3 regions of the Micromonospora sp. NPDC048898 genome follow, and region 3 is predicted to be linked to each of the others. Evidence: predicted binding sites of a transcription regulator. Region 3 holds the regulator's gene; each other region holds the start of a gene.

Region 1 (5,507 bases), on a different contig from region 3:
GGATCGCCGCCGCCGTCGGCAAGCTGACCGCCGACCCGGCGCGGGGCGTCGAGCTGACCGGCGCCATCGTCAACGACGGGGTGCTGGAGCGGCTGGCCGAGGTCACCAAGGTGGGCGAGCCGGTGCTGGAGTCACGGGCCGTGACCCACCCGGCGTACGCCGACGCGGTGGTGCGTACGCCGACGATCGTGAAGCTGACCGCGGACGACGCGGAGACGTACGGCCGGGAGTGGTTCGGGCCGATCTCGTTCGCCATCGCGACCGACTCCACCGCGCACAGCCTGGAGTTGCTGCGCCGGACGGTCGGCGAGAAGGGCGCGCTCACGGCGGGGGTCTACTCCACCGACGAGGCGGTGCTGGACGCCACCGAGGCGGTGGCGGTCGAGGTCGGTGTGCACCTGTCCTGCAACCTCACCGGCGGGGTCTTCGTGAACCAGTCGGCGGCGTTCTCCGACTTCCACGGCAGTGGCGCCAACGCGGCGGCGAACTCGGCGCTGACCGACGGGGCGTACGTGGCCAACCGGTTCCGGATCGTGCAGTCTCGGCGTCACGTGTAGGTGGTTGCGGTTGTGGGTTTCCGGGGCAGCCCACCCCGCTCCGGGCGGTCAGGCTTGATCCCTGCGCGGGGCGGGCTGCCCCGGAGACCCTTTGTGGGCACGGTCGTCCCGGACCATCTGGCTTTGGGGCAGCACCGGGGTCTTGCCTTGGGAGAGGTTCTTTGGGTTATGCAGTTCGGCGCATTTGTAGCTCGGTCAGGGCTGGGATGGTGGGGTGGGGGACGCGTACCCCGGTGTCTTTGAAGCCCAGGCGTTGGTAGGCGCGGTAGGCGCGGTCGTTGCCGACCACCACCTCCAGCAGCAGCTTCGGCCGGCCGCAGGCCCGTGACCAGGCAGCCACCCCGTCGATCAGCTCGCCGAGCAGGCCGCTGCCCCGCCAGGCCGGCGTGACGTACACGGCGTAGATCACGGTGAGCCCGGGTTCGTTCGGGGCGACCGTGCCACCGGCGTGTCCGACCAGCCGGCCACCCGGGTCGGCGACGAACTGCGCGTTGCCGGGGCCGGTCGAGGTGTACGCGACCCGGGCGGCGAACTCGGCGTGCGGTCGGGCCGCCGCGTCCGCCAGGGTCTCCAGGAAGGCCAACGGTGCGTCGGCGAGCATCTCCAGACGCAGTGCCCGCATCCGGGCGGCGTCCTGCGGTCGGACCCGGCGGATCTCCGCCCGCCGCAGGGCGGTCGCGCCCGTATCGGTGGTCATGCCCGCATGCCTACCACAGGGTCGGTGGCCGGCGCGGCCGAGCTGGCACGTGCAGTCATCGACGTGGATCCGGTGGAGCGAAAAAACCGGCCGGTCGGGGGCGGTCGGACTTCCCCGGAATGTGTCAGATTTGTGGCCGTGCGCGGCCGTCACTCCTCGTGTAGCGTGCGATTTCGGTCACCTTATTCAATGGTCACCATCGATCGCTGAGGTGGTGGCCGGTGGGCGTCCGGCCGTGCCGAGCGCCAGCTCAGGCAACACCGCACAGAGGGGGGAAGTGCACCGTGGTACAGGGCACCGTGAAGTGGTTCAACGCCGAAAAGGGCTACGGCTTCATCGCCGTCGACGGCGGTCAGGACGTGTTCGTCCACTTCTCCGCGATCGAGATGGACGGCTACAAGGCGCTGGACGACGGCCAGCGGGTGGAGTTCGAGATCGCCCAGGGTCAGAAGGGCCCGCAGGCCGAGCACGTCCGCGTCGTCGCCTGAGTTCCCTCCTCGATCGGCCCGGCACGTCGGGGCTGGCGGCAGGGGCGCGCAACCGGGAAGATCGTGCCCGTTCCAGCCGATGCTGAGGAGCGTTCATGACTGACCAGTCGCCCCCGCCCAACCCACCCTCAGGGCCGGGGGAGTCGGGTCCGTCCGATCCGACCGTGTCGTACGGCGGCTCCGGCGCGGCGCCGGAGACCCCCTCGGAGTGGCGGCCGGACGTACCTCCGGCTGGCCCGCCACCCGGCTGGGACCCGGCGCAGGGCGCCTGGGGTCCACCGCCGCAGGGTTGGACGTTCCCGCCCACCGGCGGCTACCCGCCCGGGTCGGGTCCCTACGGTACGCAGCCGTGGTATCCGGGGCCGCCGGTCGGCTGGTACCCGCCGGGCCACGGGTTCGACCCGAACGACCCCCTGGTCACTCCACCCGGTGCCGGTCTGGGCGGCTGGTTCAACCGGGGTGCGGGAGCGTTGCGCCGGGGCTGGCGGCAGTTGGTGCCGATCATGCTGCTCACCCAGGCGTTGCCGGCGGCCGCCCTCTCGGTGATCTCCCTCGGGGTCGACCCGACGGCGAAATGGCAGGCCCAGGTCGGCTCGGAGTCGGCTCCCGTGCTGCCGGACACCTTCGTCGCTGATCTGGTCGGCCTTCTCGTGGTGCTGGTCGGCGGCAGTCTGCTGGTCGGCCTGGTGCAGGCCGTCGGGTGGGCTGCCGGCAGTTGGGTGATCACGCAGCAGGCGTCGGGTCAGCCGGGCAGCCTGGACGCCGCGCTGCGCTACGGCCTCCGTCGGGCACTCGGACTGTGGGGATGGACCCTGCTGATCGGCCTGCTCGTCGGCATCGGCGTGTGCTTCTGCGTGCTGCCCGGCATCTACCTGACGTTCGCGCTGAGCATGGCCGGCCCGGTCTACCTCTTCGAACGCCGCAACCCGATCGGCCGGTCGTTTCGGATGTTCCACGACCGGCTCGGCCTCCTGCTCGGGCGGGTGGCCCTGGTGGCCCTGGCGGTCATCGTCGTCAACGTGATCTCCGGTGGGCTGGAGGGGGCGGGCACTGCCGCGTTCGGCACGGATCCCCTCTCGTCGCCGGGCACCGCGATCGGGGCGGTGGTGGTGATCGGTGTCACCGCCGTGCTGGTCCTGCCGGCCTACCTCGCCCAGCAGGTCGGTCTGCTGGTGACGTACGCCGAGCAGCGCGCCCATGAGGCGCCGGTGAACACTGCCGGACTGGCGACGGAACTCGGCTGAGCGGCCCCATCGTGCTTGCACTCGGCAGGGGAGAGTGCTAAACAAGTCATTGGCACTCGCATACCGTGAGTGCCAGCGGTCGGGACGGTGGGGCCAGGTTGTGCCGGTGTGGAGACACCGGGGCAGCACATGGCCGGTCGTCGCGGGCTATCCGGCCCGGCCGAAGGACGTCGTCGTCGCCAGGTGGCGACGTCCCAAGGTGCGCACACCAGGCGGCCCATCCGAGGCACACATCTCGGGTGGCCCGTGAGTGTCCAGGAGGACAACGCCGTATGGCCAAGATGATCGCTTTCGACGAAGAGGCTCGCCGCGGCCTCGAGCGGGGCATGAACCAGCTCGCCGACGCCGTAAAGGTGACCCTCGGCCCCAAGGGCCGCAACGTCGTGCTCGAGAAGAAGTGGGGTGCCCCCACCATCACCAACGATGGTGTGAGCATCGCCAAGGAGATCGAGCTCGAGGACCCGTACGAGAAGATCGGCGCTGAGCTGGTCAAGGAGGTCGCCAAGAAGACCGACGACGTTGCCGGTGACGGCACGACGACGGCGACCGTCCTGGCCCAGGCCCTGGTTCGTGAGGGCCTGCGCAACGTGGCCGCCGGTGCCAACCCGATGGCCCTGAAGCGGGGCATCGAGGCCGCGGTCGCGAGCGTCTCGGAGGAGCTGTCCAAGCTCGCCAAGGACGTCGAGACCAAGGAGCAGATCGCCTCCACCGCCTCCATCTCCGCTGGCGACAGCACCGTCGGCGAGATCATCGCCGAGGCGATGGACAAGGTCGGCAAGGAAGGCGTCATCACCGTCGAGGAGAGCAACACCTTCGGGCTGGAGCTGGAGCTCACCGAGGGTATGCGCTTCGACAAGGGCTACATCTCGGCCTACTTCATGACCGACCCGGAGCGTATGGAGGCCGTCTTCGACGACCCGTACATCCTGATCGCCAACAGCAAGATCTCGTCGGTGAAGGACCTGCTCCCGATCCTGGAGAAGGTCATGCAGTCGGGCAAGCCGCTGCTGATCATCGCCGAGGACCTGGAGGGCGAGGCTCTCGCCACCCTGGTGGTCAACAAGGTCCGTGGCACCTTCAAGTCGGTCGCCGTCAAGGCGCCGGGCTTCGGTGACCGCCGCAAGGCCATGCTGACCGACATCGCCATCCTCGCCGGTGGCCAGGTCATCAGCGAGGAGGTCGGCCTCAAGCTCGACGCCGCCAGCCTCGACATGCTGGGCCGCGCCCGCAAGGTCGTGGTGACCAAGGACGAGACCACCATCGTCGACGGTGCCGGTGACGCCGAGCAGATCCAGGGCCGGGTCAACCAGATCCGGGCCGAGATCGACAAGAGCGACTCCGACTACGACCGGGAGAAGCTGCAGGAGCGGCTGGCCAAGCTGGCCGGCGGCGTTGCGGTCATCAAGGTCGGCGCGGCCACCGAGGTCGAGCTCAAGGAGCGCAAGCACCGCATCGAGGACGCCGTTCGCAACGCGAAGGCCGCCGTCGAGGAGGGCATCGTCCCGGGTGGTGGCGTCGCGCTGGTCCAGGCCGGCAAGACCGCCTTCGACAAGCTCGACCTGGTCGGCGACGAGGCGACCGGTGCGAACATCGTCAAGGTCGCGCTGGACGCCCCGCTGCGGCAGATCGCCGTCAACGCCGGCCTTGAGGGCGGCGTCGTGGTGGAGAAGGTCCGTAACCTCGAAGCGGGTCACGGCCTCAACGCCGCCAACGGCGAGTACGTCGACCTGCTGGCCGCGGGCATCATCGACCCGGCCAAGGTGACGCGCTCGGCGCTGCAGAACGCCGCTTCGATCGCGGCGCTGTTCCTCACCACCGAGGCCGTCGTCGCGGACAAGCCGGAGAAGACCCCGGCTGCCCCGGCTGGCCCGGGTGGCGGGGACATGGACTTCTGAGTCCAGTTCCGACACACCGAACGGGGCGGGCCGCTGACGCGGTCCGCCCCGTTCGTCGTCAGGTGGGCAGTGGGCGCTGGTTGCGCCGTTTGTGTGCCCGGTCGTACGGCGGGAGCAGTTGGATCGGCGCGTCCACCATTTCCTGCGGCTGCTCGACCACCGGCGACTCACCGTCGGTGGTCATCTCGGCCAGCTGCTCGGCGTCGCCGTAGTCGAGTCGGTCGAACGGCAGTTGGCCGGGGAGTTCGCCGACCGGTTTCCAGGTGATCGGCGGGCCGTCCTCGGTCTGGTCGTCATCCGTGGTCATGGCTGCCTCCTCTACCAAGACGGTAGGGGGCGTCGATGGCCGATGCGGGCGAATGGATCTATATCCTATTTGCCCCGTTTATGCGGACAGGGTTCGTCGGTACAGGAAGAAGACCCGCTCGATTCGCGCACCCGCGCTGCCCGAGTAGAACGGCACCGGCCCTACCCAGCCGATCTCCGCCCTGGTCAGCCCCGCCGCCCGCTGGTCGGCCAGGCAGCGTCGCAGCAGCACACCACCGATACCCAGCCCCTCGGCGGCCGGCGCGGTGCCCATCGGCCCGAACCAGCTCGGCCGGGACGACCCGTAGGCGGCGAAGCCG
Region 2 (5,507 bases), on a different contig from region 3:
GCGTCGACGACCACCCCGCCGACCGCGACCAGGGGCGCCGACCGAGGGCCGGTCAGCACGGCCACCGGTTCGGCGATTCCGATCGCGACGGCGGCGGCGGTGACCCCGGCCAGCGCGGCGTACCGCCGCGACGTGGTGCTCATCGGCCCAGTGTGCGCGATCATCTTGCCCGGTAGCCAGCAACGTCAGCGTTCGGTAATGACCTACCGGCTCAAAGAGCGAACCGGGGCACACCGCCGTACGGCGGTGTGCCCCGGTTCAGCTACCGGGTCAGAAGCCCGGGCCGTGCTGGTGGCCGTGGCCGTGGCCGTGGCCGCCGCCGGCGGCCGGCTCGGCCTGCTCCGGCTTCTCCACCACGAGGCTCTCCGTGGTGAGCAGCAGGCCGGCGATCGAGGCGGCGTTGGTGACCGCGTTGCGGGTCACCTTCACCGGGTCGATGATGCCGGCCTTGACCAGGTCGACGTACTCGCCCTTGGCGGCGTCGAGGCCGTTGCCCCAGTCGAGGTCGGCGACCTTCTGCGTCACGACGTAACCGTCGTGACCGGCGTTCTGGGCGATCCAGCGCAGCGGCTCGACGAGCGCCTTGCGCACGACCGAGACACCGACCTTCTCGTCACCGGTGAAGCCCAGGTCGTCGTCGAGCACCGAGCGGATCTGCACCAGGGCGGCGCCGCCGCCGGGGACGGTGCCCTCCTCGACCGCGGCCTTGGTCGCCGCGATGGCGTCCTCGATGCGGTGCTTGCGCTCCTTCATCTCGACCTCGGTAGCCGCGCCAGCCTTGATGACGGCGATGCCACCGGAGAGCTTCGCCAGCCGCTCGGCCAGCTTCTCCCGGTCCCAGTCGGAGTCGGAGGCCTCGATCTCCTTGCGGATCTGGGCCACCCGGTCGGCGACGTCGGCCTTCTGGCCACCGCCGTCGACGATCGTGGTGTTCTCCTTGTCGACCACGATGCGCCGAGCGGTGCCGAGCACCTCCAGGCCAACCTGGTCGATCTTGTAGCCCAGCTCCGGGGCGACCAGCTCGGCGCCCGTGGAGATCGCGATGTCCTGGAGCATCGCCTTGCGCCGGTCACCGAAGCCCGGGGCCTTGACCGCGCAGACCTTGAGGGTCTTGCGCAGCGAGTTGACCACCAGGGTGGAGAGCGCCTGGCCGTCCACGTCCTCGGCGATGATCAGCAGCGGCTTGCTGTTCTGCAGGACCTTCTCCAGCAGCGGCAGCAGCTCCTCGATCGCCGAGATCTTCTGGGTGGTGACCAGGATGTACGCGTCCTCGAGGACGGACTCCTGGCTCTCCAGGTCGGTGACGAAGTTCGGCGAGATGAAGCCCTTGTCGAACTGGAGACCCTCGGTCACGTCCAGCTCGGTGGTGAGCATGGAGCCTTCCTCGACGGTGATGACACCGTCGCGGCCGACCCGCTCCATCGCCTCGGCGATGAGATCACCGATCGTGGCGTCCTGCGCGGAGATCGTCGCCACGTTCGCGATCGACTCCTTGCTGGTGACCTCCGCGGCACGGCCGAGCAGCGCCTCGGAGACCTTGGTGGCCGCCGCGTCGATGCCCCGCTTGAGGCCGGCCGGGTTGGTCCCGGCGGTCACGTTGCGCAGGCCCTCGCGAACCATGGCCTGGGCCAGCACGGTCGCGGTGGTGGTGCCGTCACCGGCGACGTCGTTGGTCTTGGTCGCCACCTCCTTGACCAGCTGCGCGCCAAGGTTCTCGTACGGGTTGGTGAGCTCGATCTCCTTGGCGATGGTCACACCATCGTTGGTGATCGTCGGCGCACCGAATTTCTTGTCCAGGACGACGTTGCGCCCGCGCGGGCCGAGGGTGACCTTGACCGCGTCCGCGAGGGCGTTGACACCGTGCTCCAGCAGGTGCCGGGCGTCGTCCGAGAAGCTCAGGATCTTCGCCATTAATGTCCCTTCGAAGCGCCATTGCCCCGGCCCGGCGAGCCGGACCGGGGCAATGGAACTGATCGGTTGCTTACTTCTCGATGACCGCGAGGACGTCGCGGGCGGAGAGCACCAGGTACTCCTCGCCGGCGTACTTGACCTCGGTGCCGCCGTACTTCGAGTAAAGGACGGTGTCGCCGACCTGCACGTCAACCGGAACCCGGTTGCCGTTGTCGTCGACGCGCCCCGGGCCCACAGCGAGGACGGTGCCCTCCTGCGGCTTCTCCTTGGCGGTGTCGGGGATCACGATGCCCGACGCCGTGGTGGTCTCAGCCTCGTTCGCCTGGACCACGATGCGGTCCTCGAGCGGCTTGATCGCAACCTTGGTCGCGGTAGTCACGGGCATACCCTCCTGGGGTACTGGTTTCGTTGCTGGCCAGCGGGGCCAACCAGCGTCAATCTGCCTCATGCCACCGGGCGGGACCGTCGTCGCGGGTGCCGGTCCGCCTGGCGTGCGCACCCGGGTCGCGAGACCCGGAAGCTGGCACCCTCAGGGTGAGAGTGCTAATCGCAGGTTATTCCGTGGCTAGCACTCCGTCAAGGAGAGTGCCAGCGAGTCGCGCCCCGCCAGCCCGGATTTCCGGGTCCACCAGGACAATGACCGGGTGGATCTCGATCAGCTGGCGGCGCTGCGTACCCCCGAGGGGTCGGCCGCGCTCGCGACGGCGGCCGGTCTGGCCGGCGGTGATCCGCTGGCCGCGGCGTCGGCGCTGCGCGCGGCCGGGGTTCCGCCGACGCTGGCCGCGGCGGCGCTCACCCAGGCCGAGCTGCGGCACCGGGCGGCCGGCAAGTTCGGCCCGGTCGCCGCCGGGATGTTCCTCACCCGCCCCGGCCTGGAGCAGGCCACCCGCCGGGTGGTCGCCGACCGTCGAGCCGCACGGCTGTCCGCGGCCGGCGTGCGCACCCTGGCCGACCTCGGGTGCGGCCTCGGCGCGGACGCGCTGGCCGCCGCCCGTGCCGGCATCCGGGTGTACGGGGTGGAGGCCGACCCGGTGACCGCGGCGATGGCCGCCGCCAACGCCACGGCGGCCGGGCTGGCCGAGCTGTTCACCGTCGAGTGCGGGGATGCCACCGCGTTCGACGTGTCCCGGGTCGACGGGGTCTTCTGCGATCCGGCCCGCCGCAGCAGCGGCACCGGTCGGCGGATCTTCGACCCGCGCGCCTTCTCGCCACCGTGGGATTTCGTCACCGGGTTGGCCGAGCGGGTGCCGCGCACCGTGGTGAAGGTGGCGCCGGGCCTGGACCACGCGCTCATCCCGGTCGGTGCGGAGGCGGAGTGGGTCGGTGTGGACGGCGACCTGGTCGAGGCCGCGCTCTGGTGCGGAGAGTTGGCGGAGGTGCCCCGCCGCGCCACCCTCTACCGCCAGGAGGGCGCCGAGACCCACCGCCACCAGCTCACCGGCTCGGGTGCCGACGAGGCGTCGGTCGGGCCACCCCGGCGCTACCTGTACGACCCGGACGCGGCGGTCATCCGCGCGCACCTCGTCGCCGAACTGGCCGCCGAACTGGACGCCAACCTGGGTGACCCGAGCATCGCCTACCTCTACGCGGACCAGCCGACCCGCACCCCGTACGCGCGCTGCCTGGAGATCACCGACGTGCTGCCGTTCTCGCTCAAGCGACTGCGGGCGCTGCTGCGCGAGCGCCGGGTGGGCCGGGTGGAGATCCTCAAGCGGGGTTCCGCGCTCACCCCGGAGCAACTGCGCCGGGATTTGCGGCTGGCCGGCGACGCGGCGGCGAGCCTGGTGCTCACCCGGGTCGCCGGCGCACCGACCGTGCTGATCGGTCGGCCGGTCGAGTAGGGCGCGTGTCAAGCCCTCGGCCGGCCGGTCGACTAGCTTCGCTGGTGTGGCAGGACAGGGCACCCCGGCGACGGCACTGTTGGTCAAGCGCGGAGTCGCGCACCGCACGCACCCCTACCGGGTGTCGCCGGACGCCCCGAACTACGGCGCGCTGGTGGCGGTGGCGCTCGGCGTGGCACCGGAGCGTGTCTTCAAGTCGTTGGTGACCGAGGTCGACGGCGCGCTCACCGTGGCGGTCGTGCCGGTCACCGGCGAGCTGGATCTCAAGGCGCTCGCGGCGGCGGTCGGTGGCAAGCGGGCGGCGCTGGCCGACCGGGCGGTCGCCGAGCGGGCCACCGGCTACGTACGCGGTGGGATCAGCCCGCTCGGGCAGCGCAGGCGACTGCCGACCGTGCTCGACGAATCCGCGTTGGATCTTCCGACGATCTACGTCTCGGCTGGTCGGCGCGGCCTGCAACTCGAACTGGCCGCGGCGGATCTGGTGGCGCTGACCGACGCCCGCACCGCGTCGTTGCAGACCCGCTGACGACAGTCGTTACGGGGACTCACCGTGGGATACCCGGGGAGTAACAGTTGCGTTGCTGAATTGTTATCGCCTCCAACAAACTTGGCACCTACGCGGTCTTGTGGAGCCGGTGTGACGCGAAATACGTTGCCGGACACAACAAAAACACCACCTCCCCACCCCCGAAAGGACCCTGCACATGCGTAAGGGGATCCTCACCATCGCCGCCGTGGGCCTGCTCACAACCGGCGGATTGACCGCCTGCAGCGACGACTCCGGCACCGGCTCGGCCGACTCCAAAAAGACTCCCAAGATCGGCGTGATCCTTCCGGACAGCAAGTCCTCCCCCCGCTGGGAGACGGCGGACCGCCGCTTCCTGGAAGAGGCGTTCAAGACTGCCGGCGTCCAATACGACATCCAGAACGCCCAGAACGACAAGGCCGCCTTCCAGACCATCGCCGACCAGATGATCACCAGCGGCGTCACCGCCCTGATGATCGTCAACCTGGACTCCGGCACCGGCAAGGCCGTGCTCGACAAGGCCAAGTCGCAGGGCGTCGCCACCATCGACTACGACCGGCTCACCCTCGGCGGCTCCGCCCAGTACTACGTCAGCTTCGACAACGAGACCGTCGGGAAGCTCCAGGGCGAGGGTCTGGCGAAGTGCCTGACCGAGAAGGGCGCCAAGAACCCGGTCGTGGCGTACCTCAACGGCTCCCCCACCGACAACAACGCCACCCTGTTCAAGGCCGGCTACGACTCGGTGCTCAAGCCGAAGTTCGACTCCAAGGAGTACACCAAGGGCCCGGACGACGCCGTGCCGGGCTGGGACGGCCCCACCGCCGCGACCATCTTCGAGCAGCAGCTCACCGCGACCAAGGGCAAGATCGACGGCGTGCTGTCCGCCAACGACACTCTCGGCAACGCCGCCATCTCGATCCTCAAGAAGAACAAGATCAACGGCAAGGTGCCGGTGACCGGGCAGGACGCCAGCGTGGAGGGCCTGCAGAACATCCTCGCCGGTGACCAGTGCATGACCGTCTACAAGGCGGTCCGGGAAGAGGCCAAGGCCGCCGCGGACCTGGCCATCGCGCTGGCCAAGGGCGAGAAGAAGGACACCGGCCAGACGGTGAAGGACCCGGAGGGTGGCCGGGACGTCCCCTCGGTGCTGCTCACCCCGAAGGCCATCTACAAGGACAACGTCAAGGACGTCATCGCCGACGGCTACGTGACCAAGGAGCAGATCTGCA
Region 3 (5,507 bases):
GCCTCGTCGGCGACCGCGTCCGCCAGCCCGGCCAGCAACTGGGTCATCAGGCCGGTGGAGAGCGCGTTGCGGTTGTGCGGGCTGTCCAGGGTGAGGGTGGTCACCCCACGGGCCGTGGCGACCCGCACGAGGACGTCGGGAGTGGTCATGCCGGGCACACTAGTGGCCATGCCCGGCCTCCTTCCAGATGGTGAGACCGTCCCCGTCGACGGATCGCTGCCCGCCACCGCCACCGCCGCGGTCGGCGCGCGCGGCTTCGGCGTGTACGTGCACGTGCCGTTCTGTGCCAGCCGCTGCGGCTACTGCGACTTCAACACCTACACGGCGGCCGAGCTGGGCGGCGGCGCCAGCCGCGAGGGGTACGCCGACACCGTGCTGGCCGAGCTGGCGCTCGCCGCCCGGGTGCTCGGCGACACCCCGCCGCCCCGGGTCGACACCGTCTTCGTCGGCGGTGGCACACCCACCCTGCTGCCCGCCGACGACCTGGCCCGCATCCTCGACGGCATCGACCGCACCTGGGGGCTGGCCGCCGACGTCGAGGTGACCACCGAGGCCAACCCCGAGTCGGTCACCCCGGAGTCGTTGAAGCTGCTGCGGGCCGCCGGCTACACCCGGATCTCGCTGGGCATGCAGTCCGCCGCACCGGGCGTGCTGGCCATCCTGGACCGCAAACACAGCGCCGGCCGGGCCACCGCCGCCGCCCTGGAGGCGCGCGACGCCGGATTCGAGCACGTCAACCTGGATCTGATCTACGGCACCCCGGGGGAGCGGCCCGAGGACTTCGCCGCCTCGCTGGAGCAGGTCGTGGCCGCCGGGGTGGACCACGTCAGCGCGTACGCCCTGATCGTCGAGGACGGCACCCGGCTCGCCGCCCGGATGCGGCGCGGCGAGCTGGCGTACCCCAGTGACGACGTGGCCGCGGACCGCTACCTGGCCGCGGAGGCCGCCCTCGACGCGGCCGGGCTGTCCTGGTACGAGGTCTCCAACTGGGCCCGCACCGACGACGCCCGGTGCCGGCACAACCTGCTGTACTGGACCGGCGCGGACTGGTGGGGCCTGGGGCCGGGGGCGCACAGCCACGTCGGCGGGGTGCGCTGGTGGAACGTCAAACACCCCTCGGCGTACGCCGAGCGGTTGGCTGCGGGCGCGTCTCCCGGCCTGGCCCGGGAGGTGCTCACGGCCGACGAGACGCACATGGAGGACGTGATGCTGCGGCTGCGGCTCGCCAGCGGCCTGCCGCTGGCGGTGCTCGACGCCACCGGCCGTGCTGGCGCCGAGCGGGCCCTGGCCGAGGGGCTGCTGGCCGCCGACGAGTACGCGGCCGGTCGGGCGGTGCTCACCCTGCGTGGGCGGCTGCTCGCCGACGCGGTCGTGCGTGACCTGCTGCCCTGAACGGGCGCGCCGCCCCGGAGCGAGGCGGCGGTGCACCGGACCGGCCGGGGGAGCGGCCGGCCCGGGTCACTTGATGATGTTGGCCGAGAGCGGGTAGCGGTAGAGCTGACCCTCGTTGGCCTTGATGCCGGCGATGATGCCGAACACGGCACCGAGGATGAGGGCCGCCCCGACGCCGAGGAAGCCGATCACGATGCAGGACAGCACCCAGCCGACCAGGCCGACGACCGACCAGACGAGCTGGAAGTTGAGCGCCGCCACGGCGTGCGCCCGGGCCGTCGGGGACTGGTTGCCGCGGGCCAGCAGCGCCACCAGCGGGCCGATCCAGCCGAGCACACCCCCGCTGATGATCATGCCGGCCGCACCGCCGAAGTGCGCGACGAGCGCCCAGGTCTTGTCCTCGTTGTTGGCGTAGCCGCCACCGGGGGCGCCGCCGGTCGGATATCCGCCAGCGGGGTAGCCGCCGGGCGGATAGCCTCCGGGCGGCGGGTAGCCACCCGCCGGAGGGTAGCCACCCGCCGGAGGGTAGCCACCCGACGGCGGCTGGTCACCGGTGGGCGGCGGATAGCCACCGGCCGGGGGATAGTCGCCCGGGCCGGACGCCCCGGACAGTGGTGCGGTGGGTGGCTCGGCCGACGGGTACGAACTCGGCTCCGGCGGATAGTTGCCGGGGTCACCCGCGCCGGGAGGGCGAGGAGGTTCTGTCATGGGTGTCACGGTAGGTGCCCGTGGCAACGCGGCACCAGAGGGGCCACCGTTGATCATCGCGCCGGTGGGTACGCCGACGTAGACTGGCACTCGTTACAGTCGAGTGCCAGGGCGGCTCGACCGGCCCCACGGCGCCGGCAGCCGACGTGCGACAGGAGGTGCGGAGGATGGGTCTCGACGACCGGAAACTCGCCGTGCTCCGCGCGATCGTCGAGGACTACGTCTCCACCCAGGAGCCGGTCGGCAGCAAGGCGCTTGTCGAGCGGCACCAGCTCGGGGTGTCCCCGGCCACGGTCCGCAACGACATGGCCGTGCTGGAGGAGGAGGGCTACATCCGGCAGCCGCACACGAGTGCCGGCCGGGTGCCCACCGACCGCGGCTACCGGCTCTTCGTCGACCGGTTGTCCCGGGTCAAGCCACTCAGCCCGGCCGAGCGGCGGGCCATCGAGCGTTTCCTGGTCGGCGCGGTCGATCTCGACGACGTGGTGCACCGCACGGTGCGACTGCTCGCCCAGCTGACCCGGCAGGTGGCCGTCGTGCAGTACCCGAGCCTGGCCCGATCCTCGGTTCGGCACCTGGAGTTGGTGCCGATCTCCACCACCCGGCTGATGCTCGTCATGATCGCGGACACCGGGCGGGTCGAGCAGCGGCTGGTGGAGCTGCCCGGGCCGGTGCCGGCCGACGACGTCATGGACCTGCGCCGGCTGGTCAACGAAAAGCTCGCCGGCGCGCGGCTGTCCGACACGCCACCGTTGGTGCAGGCGCTTGTCGAGGAAGCGCCGGCCGGGCTGCGTCCGACCATGACCACGCTCGCCACCGTCCTGCTGGAGACGCTTGTCGAGCGGCACGAGGAACGCATCGCGCTGGCCGGCACCGCCAACCTCACCCGGGGCGGTCTGCTCGACTTCCAGGGTTCCCTGCGCCCGATCCTCGAGGCGTTGGAGGAGGAGGTCGTGCTGCTCAAGCTCATCGGCGAGACCGAGCCGAGCACGACCCGTGTGCTGATCGGCGACGAGAACGAGTTCGACAACCTGCGGGCCGCCTCCGTGGTCAGCACCGGCTACGGCCCGGGCACCACCATCCTGGGTGGCCTGGGGGTGCTGGGGCCGACGCGGATGGACTACCCCGGCAACATCGCCACGGTCCGCGCCGTGGCACGCTACGTGGGCGAGTTGCTGGCCCAGAACTGATTGGTCAGGGCCGATGCGGCCGGCTGCGGCCGCCGACCGGCACAACGCGAGACGAACATGAGGACACGGAACGCAGTGGCCAGGGACTACTACGGCATTCTCGGTGTCAGCCGGGAAGCCTCCGATGACGAGATCAAGCGCGCCTACCGCAAGCTGGCACGCCAGTTCCACCCGGACGTCAATCCGGACCCGGAGGCTCAGGAGAAGTTCAAGGACATCAACGCCGCGTACGAGGTCCTCTCGGACGACCGGAAGCGGCAGATCGTCGACCTGGGTGGCGACCCGCTCGCCCCGGGTGGCGGCGGCGCCGGCGGTCCGGGCGGTCCGGGTGGTGCCGGCGGCCCGTTCGTCGGTTTCCAGGACATCATGGACGCGTTCTTCGGTGGCGCGGCCGGTGGTGCCCGGGGCCCGCGACCACGGACCCGCCCGGGTGCCGACGCGATCCTGCGACTCGAACTCGACCTGCACGAGACGGCGTTCGGTGTCGAGGCGCCGATCACCGTCGACACCGCCGTGCTCTGCACCACCTGCTCCGGTGCCGGCACGGCCGCCGGCACGCACCTGGCGACCTGCGAGGCGTGCGCCGGCCGCGGTGAGGTGCAGTCGGTGCAGCGCACCTTCCTCGGCCAGGTGGTCTCGGCCCGGCCGTGCACCGTCTGCCAGGGTTACGGCACCACCATCCCGCACCCCTGCCCCACCTGCGCCGGTGACGGCCGGGTGCGCACCCGCCGTTCGCTGACCGTCAAGATCCCGGCCGGCGTCGAGGACGGCATGCGGATCCGGTTGGCCCAGCAGGGCGAGGTCGGTCCGGGCGGCGGCACCGCAGGTGACCTCTACGTGGAGATCCACGAGCGGCCACACGACGTCTACTCCCGCAAGGGCGACGACCTGCACTGCCGCGTCACGGTGCCGATGACCGCGGCGGCGCTCGGCACCCGGTTGACCATCAAGACCCTGGACAGCGAGGAGACTGTCGACGTCAAGGCCGGCACCCAGCCGGCCAGCACGCTGCGACTGCGTGCCCGGGGCGTGCCCCACCTGCGCGGCACCGGCCGAGGTGACCTCTACGTGCACCTGGACGTGCGCACCCCGACCAAGCTCGACCCCGACCAGGAGAAGATGCTGCGCGACTTCGCCAAGACCCGCGGTGAGGAGGTCGCCGAGTTATCCAAGCAGGGCGGCTTCTTCTCCCGGATGCGCGACGCGTTCAACGGGCACGCCTGAGGTGTCCGCGCCGCTGTTCCTGGTGGAGGCGCTGCCCACCGGCGACGCGCTGACCCTGGACGGCCCGGAGGGGCACCACGCCGCCACCGTGCAGCGGAGACGCGTCGGCGAAGAGCTGCTGCTCGCCGACGGCCGGGGTGGCACGGCCGCCGCCGTGGTCACCGCCGTCGGCCGGGGCAGCCTGGAGGTCACCATCACCTCCCGGGGGTACGCGGACGCGCCGGTCCCCCGGATCGTCACCGTGCAGGGCATCGCCAAGGGCGACCGGGGCGAACTGGCCGTGCAGGCGATGACCGAGGTCGGGGTGGACGAGATCGTGCCCTGGGCGGCGTCGCGCTCGGTGACCCAGTGGCGCGGCGACCGGGGCGTACGGGCCCGGGAGAAGTGGGTGGCCACCGCTCGGGAGGCCGCCAAGCAGGCCCGCCGCCCGTGGCTGCCGGTGGTGGCCGGTGCGCCGGACGAGTCCACCGCCACCGTCGCCCGCCGGATCGCCGGCGCCGCCGCCGGGTTCGTGCTGCACGAGGAGGCCGAGGAGCGGCTGACCACCGCCGACCTGCCCACCGCCGGTGAGATCGTCCTGGTGGTCGGTCCGGAGGGCGGCATCGCCCCGGCGGAGCTGACGGCGTTCCGGGAGGCGGGCGGCCAGCCGGTGCGACTCGGGCCGTCGGTGTTGCGCACCTCGACGGCCGGAGTGGCCGCGCTCAGCGTGCTCGCGACCCGCCTCGGCCGCTGGTAGCGCGTCGCCGCGCATCCTCAGCGAGATCTTGGAAGGAAAGGGCCCTTCCAGGGGCACTTTCCTTCCAAGATCTTGTCGGAGCTCCGTCAGCTGCGCAGGTAGGAGGCGCCGTTGAGGTCGACGATGGTGCCGGAGGCCCACTCGGCCTGCGGCGAGGCCAACCAGTGCACGGCTGCGGCGATCTCCTCCGGCTGGGCCACCCGGTCGAACGGGCTCTGCGCCCGGATGGCCGCGCCGCTCTCGCCGCGCAGGTGCTC

Evidence for each region. Region 3 encodes HrcA, which represses chaperone genes, less so after heat shock. Its sites were predicted from a motif close to GGTTNGCACNCTCNNNNNGAGNGTGCNAACC; they were not measured.
Region 1: the regulator HrcA is predicted to act here: its motif matches at 3,034-3,064, upstream of groL (chaperonin GroEL).
Region 2: the regulator HrcA is predicted to act here: its motif matches at 2,430-2,460, upstream of groES (co-chaperone GroES).

The regions. Positions count from the first base shown of each region.
Region 1 is NZ_JBICUF010000005.1:140,027-145,533, reverse strand. It holds gene paaN (phenylacetic acid degradation protein PaaN) at 1-557, shown strand, start outside; gene ACGFIQ_RS16375 (GNAT family N-acetyltransferase) at 724-1,254, opposite strand; gene ACGFIQ_RS16370 (cold-shock protein) at 1,539-1,742, shown strand; gene ACGFIQ_RS16365 (hypothetical protein) at 1,838-2,986, shown strand; gene groL (chaperonin GroEL) at 3,259-4,881, shown strand; gene ACGFIQ_RS16355 (hypothetical protein) at 4,940-5,188, opposite strand; gene ACGFIQ_RS16350 (GNAT family N-acetyltransferase) at 5,267-5,507, opposite strand, start outside.
Region 2 is NZ_JBICUF010000003.1:495,029-500,535, forward strand. It holds gene ACGFIQ_RS12570 (molybdopterin-dependent oxidoreductase) at 1-143, opposite strand, end outside; gene groL (chaperonin GroEL) at 271-1,911, opposite strand; gene groES (co-chaperone GroES) at 1,982-2,296, opposite strand; gene ACGFIQ_RS12585 (methyltransferase domain-containing protein) at 2,556-3,752, shown strand; gene ybaK (Cys-tRNA(Pro) deacylase) at 3,799-4,278, shown strand; gene ACGFIQ_RS12595 (sugar ABC transporter substrate-binding protein) at 4,457-5,507, shown strand, end outside.
Region 3 is NZ_JBICUF010000014.1:149,251-154,757, reverse strand. It holds gene ACGFIQ_RS28500 (enoyl-CoA hydratase-related protein) at 1-149, opposite strand, end outside; gene hemW (radical SAM family heme chaperone HemW) at 169-1,392, shown strand; gene ACGFIQ_RS28490 (DUF4870 domain-containing protein) at 1,459-2,100, opposite strand; gene hrcA (heat-inducible transcriptional repressor HrcA) at 2,268-3,290, shown strand; gene dnaJ (molecular chaperone DnaJ) at 3,366-4,514, shown strand; gene ACGFIQ_RS28475 (16S rRNA (uracil(1498)-N(3))-methyltransferase) at 4,516-5,250, shown strand; gene ACGFIQ_RS28470 (SDR family NAD(P)-dependent oxidoreductase) at 5,337-5,507, opposite strand, start outside.